DNA from 2 places in the Terriglobus tenax genome. Region 2 is predicted to be linked to the other one. Evidence: riboswitches for the same ligand, from Rfam matches in the RefSeq annotation. Region 2 holds a riboswitch; the other holds the start of a gene.
What was found. A riboswitch is a leader RNA that binds a small molecule or an ion and turns the genes downstream of it on or off. The one in region 2 is predicted to bind S-adenosylmethionine.
Positions count from the first base shown of each region.

Region 1: it holds a riboswitch for S-adenosylmethionine, as region 2 does, so the genes downstream of both, OHL13_RS03250 (threonine aldolase family protein) here and thrC (threonine synthase) in region 2, are expected to answer to the same signal.

Region 1 is NZ_JAGSYA010000003.1:758,005-761,209, reverse strand. Features, by position in the region: gene OHL13_RS03255 (LacI family DNA-binding transcriptional regulator) at 25-1,107, shown strand; SAM-I-IV-variant riboswitch at 1,155-1,262, shown strand; gene OHL13_RS03250 (threonine aldolase family protein) at 1,319-2,383, shown strand; gene OHL13_RS03245 (GNAT family N-acetyltransferase) at 2,435-2,911, shown strand; gene pcaD (3-oxoadipate enol-lactonase) at 2,897-3,205, opposite strand, start outside.
Region 2 is NZ_JAGSYA010000004.1:713,638-716,842, reverse strand. Features, by position in the region: gene OHL13_RS08465 (molybdopterin-binding protein) at 1-178, opposite strand, end outside; gene nuoI (NADH-quinone oxidoreductase subunit NuoI) at 221-724, shown strand; gene OHL13_RS08455 (response regulator) at 805-1,125, shown strand; SAM riboswitch class I at 1,276-1,381, shown strand; gene thrC (threonine synthase) at 1,502-2,782, shown strand; gene OHL13_RS08445 (MoaD/ThiS family protein) at 2,876-3,157, shown strand.

The sequences.
Region 1 (3,205 bases), on a different contig from region 2:
GCAGGAGATAGAGGGCAACACAGGTTGAAAAAACGCGCACGGTCGACATCGCGAACAGCCTCGAAACGCCTGGACATCCGCACGGTCGCCCAGGCGGCAGGCGTCTCGGTGGCGACCGTTTCGCGCGTCATCAACAAGGTCCCTTCGGTCGATCCGGGGCTTGCGAAAAAAGTGTGGGAGGCGATCCAGAAGCTGGGATACGTGCCCAACACGCAGGCGCGTGCGCTGGTCTCAGGACATAGCAAGCTGCTGGGCGTCATCATCTCGGACATCACCAATCCTTTCTTCCCGGAGCTGATCCAGGGCTTCGAGGACAAGGCGGTGGAGGTGGGCTACGAGACGCTGATCGGCTCCACCAACTACGATCTGCAGCGCATGGAGCTATGTGTGCAGCGCATGCTGGAGCGCAAGGTGGAAGGCGTCGCCGTCATGACCTTCGGCATTGAAGAGCCTCTGCTGGAGCGGCTTTCGTCGCAGGGCATCCCCATGGTGTTTATTGATCTGGCGCCGAAGAAAAAAGATATCTCCACGATTCGCGTGGACTACCAGAAAGGCATCCGGGAGGCGGTGCAGCATCTGGCGGTGCTGGGGCATCGCAGGATCGCATTCATCGCGGGGCCACAGCGCCTGCACTCTGCCGTGACGCGGCTCGAGGCTTTCCGCGCGGCCACCCGTGAGATTGGCCTGAAGATTCCTGCAGGCTCGATCTTCCACGGCGATCACACGGCCGAAGGCGGTGAGCGCGGCGTGGCGCATCTGCTGGCGCTGAAGGAACGGCCGACAGCCATCATGTGTTCCAACGATATGACCGCCATCGGTGCCATGCATGCCCTGGCGCACGCGGGGCTTTCGATACCACGCGATATCTCTCTGATTGGCTTTGATGACATTCGCATCACCGAGTACATGCTGCCGCCGCTGACCACGGTGCGTATGTCAGGCGGGGACATTGCCGCCAGCGCGGTAGCGGCGCTGCTGGATCCTTCCGCGCCACCCAAAGAGGTGGAGACGCGCCTGATTGTGCGGCAGTCGACCTCGGTGCCTGCGGGCACGTTGTCGGACCTGCATGCCGATGCGTCACGCAAACGGCTATCCCGGAAGAGCTGAGCCGTTTCCCGGGTGGTTGCCCCGCCTGCCTGCATCCACTATCCTGTAAAAGACATCAAGAGTTGAGCGAACGCTCAACGCCAACCTGCTCCCCGAGCAAGGTGGCGTCCCGTTTCGAGGGAGATGCGGCCAGTCCGGCAATCATCGGGATTCAAGCTGCAAATTGGCGTACGCTCTGGATGCATACCGTAAGGAAGGTTTGAACGGATTCATGAGTACATCGCCACAGCAGTTCGCCAGTGACAACTATGCCGGAATTTGCCCAGAGGCCTGGGCCGCCATGGAAGAGGCCAATCACGGACATGAGCCCGCGTATGGTGGTGATTCCTGGACCACCCGTGCCGCCGATGCCTTTCGCGCCTTGTTTGAAACCGGCTGCGAGGTCTTTTTCGCGTTCAACGGAACCGCGGCCAACTCCCTGGCGCTCTCTTCCCTGTGCCAGAGCTTCCACAGCGTAATCTGCTCGGACGCGGCGCACGTGGAGACCGATGAATGCGGCGCTCCGGAGTTCTTCTCCAATGGCTCCAAGCTGCTGGTGGCCCCGACACTGGATGGCAAGCTGACACCGGCGGCGATTCGCGCCATTGCGCTGAAGCGTACGGACATTCACTATCCCAAGCCGCGCGTGGTGACCATCACGCAGCCGACAGAAACCGGCCTGATCTATCAACTGGACGAGATTCGAGCGATTGCGGAGACCTGCCGCGAGCTGGGCCTGAAGCTGCACATGGATGGCGCTCGCTTTGCCAACGCCTGTGCCTCCCTGGGCTGTACCCCGGCAGAGATGACCTGGAAGTCCGGCGTGGACGTGCTGTGCTTCGGTGGCACAAAGAACGGCATGGCGGTGGGAGAAGCTGTCCTGTTCTTCGACCACAAAGCGGCAGAGGACTTTGACTACCGCTGCAAGCAGGCAGGCCAGCTGGCATCCAAGATGCGCTTCCTCGCCGCGCCGTGGGTAAAGATGCTGGAGAGTGGAGCCTGGCTGCGCTACGGAGCCCATGCCAATGCCGCAGCTACAAGCTTCGCAGAGCACATTGCCGGGCTGCCGGAGATTGAACTGATGTTCCCGGTGCAGGCAAACGCCGTATTTTTGAAGATCCCGGATTCCATTGCTGACGAGCTGCGCAAGCGCGGATGGAAGTTCTACACCTTCATCGGCGGGGGCGCACGATTTATGTTCGCGTGGGATGCCCAGCCGGAACGCATCCGTGAACTGGCGCAGGACCTGCATGCAATCTGCGGGACACCGGCATCGGAAGCCACTATCGTCCGTTAAGGAACAAGGGCCGGGTCATTCCCCGGCCCCTTCCCTCGCTATTCTCTAGAGATGACGGAAACAGTTCTCTTTCGGCTTGCCGATTTCGAAGACGTCCAGACACAGGCGTTGCTGGCGCTTCACCTGGCCGGCATGCGCGAGTCCTCTCCAGCAGAAGCAGTCTTCGCCCTGGATCTCTCCGGTTTGCAGAAACCGGAGATTACGGTTTGGACGGCGTGGCGGGGCGAACGTATTGCGGGCGTGGGCGCCTTGCGCATGATGGATGCAACGCTGGCGGAGATCAAATCCATGCGGGTGCATCCAGACTTTTTAGGGCAAGGCGTTGGTCGTGCGATGCTGCGGCATATCGTCGGGGAAGCAAGATCACGTGGTGTAACCCGACTGAGCCTTGAGACTGGCAGAGGCCCAAGCTTTGACGCGGCACTCACGCTCTATCGCAGCCATGGGTTTGTGGACGGAGGAGCATTCGGAGATTACACCGATAACGGCTTCAGCCAGTTTCTCCACCTTGCGTTAGACCGAAGCTAAAAAACCAGCCGCTGTCGCATTCCACTTCTCCGGCGTATTGATGCATGCCAGATGGCCGGAAGGCAGCTCGGCATACTTCGCTCCGGGGATTTGCTGGGCGAGGTATTGGAGGTCGGCCGGAGTTGTGGTGGGATCTTCCGTTCCTGCGATGCAGAGGGTGGGGACCTTGATCTGTAGAGCGGTATCGCGCAGATCCGTATTGGCCAGAACCTCGCAGCCCGCAGCGTAGCCGGCGATGCTGCTGCGTCGAACGGCGCTTTCAAGCCCCTGTACCACCTCAGGATGGGCGGCGCG
Region 2 (3,205 bases):
TCTTGTGCGGCATGGCTTTCAGATCTTCGGGCGATAGCTTCAGCACTTTACCGCCGGGGCCGGTGATGGTGAGCGAGGTGGAGGCGCTGGCGGGGGCATGCGCCATGGGCTGTGCACTTTGCGCCAGGACGGGAAGGGAAGCAAGAGTGAGGACGAGGGCAAGGCAGCTGTCGCGCATGGTGGTTACCAGCCTAGCCCACCTGTGTCATATACTCAAAGCATGTCCATCGTCAGCAACGCAGCCGCGATCGCCAAAGGTATGAGCATCACCCTGAAGGAAATGTTCCAGCCCACCGAGGTTGAGAACTACCCTGACGGGAAGGGGCCGATGCGTGGCGCGCAGTTCCAGGAGCGTTTCCGCGGCAAGCACCAGCTGCAGCGCGATGAAAACGGCCTGGAGAAGTGCGTTGCCTGCTTCCTGTGCGCTGCGGCATGCCCGTCGAACTGCATTTTTATTGAAGCGGCGGACAATACGGAAGAGAAGCGCATCAGCTCGTCGGAGCGTTACGCGAAGGTCTACAACATCGACTACAACCGCTGCATCTTCTGCGGTTACTGTGTCGAGGCATGTCCGACCGACGCCATCACGCACGGTCACGGCTTTGAGCTGGCCAGCCTGAATGCGACCAGCCTGGTGATGCGTAAGGACGATCTTCTGGTGCCCTCGCAGATCCTGCCGGCGCGTGCGGCATCGTCGACCGAGAAAGCTGAAGTTCTCGCTTAGGACAGCGTAAAATAGGGGAAGCGATTCCCCATATGTCTGCACCTCACAAGAAAACGATTCTCCATTTCTGCAAGCGGGACATGCTGCGTCCCCTGCGGGACCAGATTCTGCGTCTCTCCGGCTATGACGTCGACTCCGTTATGGATCTGGCCGAGGGGCGGGTTGCGTTCTGGCAAAGGCACTATGACCTGGTGCTGATCGATGTCGAAGGCGAAAGCGGCGTGCATGACGCCGAAACGCTGTGCAGCGAGATCAAGACAGCCCAGCCGGAGCAGATGGTGGCCTTTGTCTGCAACTGGCGCGTAGCTCTGATGACCGACTGCCCGGATGAGATCCTGCGGACGGAGTTTGACCCGGCGCGGTTCGTCGAGGGCGTAAAAGAGATGGTCCAGCCCGAGTAGAACCTCCATGAGGTCCGGCGGGAGCCGATTTCCACATGTTTGATGCCATTCACTGCGCCCAATCCCCATTGGCTGCACTCCAGGTTGTGCCGCCGGGCAGCGCGGTGATACAAACAATACATTCAAGCTGGGTCGCAAGGTCCAGCGCGAATTTCATGAAGAGTGGTTGAGGGACGAGCCCTGTGACGCCACGACAACCGGACAGAACAAAGGCGTACCGGTGTCAACTCTCTCCTGGCGACAGGGAACATGAGATTCGGAGTAAGGAACGTTTTCAATTCCTTCCCCGTGCCTCCTCGTTCCAGGGTCTGAGGCCAGCTTCCAGAGAGACAACGTCACCGGACCGGACTTCCTCCGCCATGGGGAGTAAGAACGTATGTCCGATGGTGCGTGTGTCACGTACGTATTGAAGTGCAAGAGCTGCGGCAAGAACTATGGCAACCAGCCGCTGTCTGCCTGTGACGAGTGCTTCTATCCGCTGGAGCTGGAGTATGACCTGGATGCCGTGAAGGGCAAGGTCACCCGTGAGTCCATTTCCTCTGGCCCGGCCAGCATCTGGCGCTATCGCGCTCTGCTTCCCATTCCCGAGGGCTTTCAGCCCGACCTGCCGGTTGGCTTTACGCCGCTGGTGAAGGCAAATAACCTGGGCAAGCGCCTGGGTGCGGCGAATCTGTATGTCAAGAACGACGCGGTGTGCTTCCCGACGCTGAGCTTCAAGGATCGTGTTGTCGCCGTGGCGCTGGCGAATGCCCGTTTCTTCGGCTTTGAGACGGTGGGCGCAAGCTCAACCGGCAACCTGGCCAACTCCGTGGCGGCGCAGGCGGCGCGCCTTGGACTGAAGAGCTGCATCCTGGTGCCGGCTGACCTGGAGCCGGCGAAGATTATCAACACGCTGGTGTATGGCGCGCGCCTGGTGCGGATCGATGGTAACTATGACCACGTGAATCGCCTGTGCTCGCAGATTGCCGATGAGTACAACTGGGGCTTTGTAAACGTGAACCTGCGGCCGTACTATGCCGAGGGCTCAAAGACCGTGGGCTATGAGATTGCCGAGCAGCTGGGATGGAAGCTGCCGGATAACGTTGTCGTTCCGATGGCCGGCGGCTCACTGATTCGCAAGATCAAGAAGGCCTTTGACGAGCTGGTGTACCTGGGGCTGGTCGAGGCAAAGCATGTGAAGTTCTTTGGAGCGCAGGCCACGGGCTGCTCCCCGATCTCGCACGCGGTAAAGAACAACCTGGACCGCCACGAGCCGCAGAAGCCGGACACGATTGCCCGCTCACTGGCGATTGGCAACCCGGCTGATGGCCCGTTTGCAGCAAAGCTGTGCCGCGAGAGCGGTGGCTGGGCTGAGGATGTTTCGGACGTGGAGATTGTCAGCGGCATGCAGGAACTGGCGGAGACGGAAGGCATCTTCACGGAGACGGCCGGCGGCGTCACCACTGCCGTGACGGCGAAGCTGATTGCCGAGGGCCGCATCGACAAGGACCAGACGACGGTGGTTTGCATTACCGGCAATGGCCTGAAGACGACCGACGTGCTGACCAGCCGCTATGACTTTGGACGCGCAGTAAAGCCGAAGCTGGCCGAGTTCGATGCGTATCTGAAGGAGATCAACGGGGTTGCGGCGGAAGAAGCCGAACTGGTAGCCCGGTAACAGTTGTTAGCTCTTAGTTGTCAGGAAAAGCAGATTCCTCCGCTGCGCTGCGGAATGACAAATAAAAGCGCATGAGAAGAAGGGAAGTACGCGATGTCTATAAAAGTATTGTTGCCGACTGCGTTTGTTCGTCACACGGATGGTGTTAAGAAGGTTGATTCGACCGCTGCCAATCTGCCCGCACTGGTGGAAGATCTTGGCGTGAAGTTCCCGGCGCTGGGATCGCACATCAAGGACGAGAGCGGCAAGCTGCGCCAGTTCATCAACGTGTATGTGAACGATGAGGACATCCGCTTTCTCGGCGGAGAGTCGCATACGTTTGAAGATGGCGATGAGATCATGCTGATCCCGAGCATTGCCGGTGGGTGCTGCTAGTTCACAGTGCTCGGTTGTAAGTTGTCAGAAAAGCCCGCCGGTTGGCGG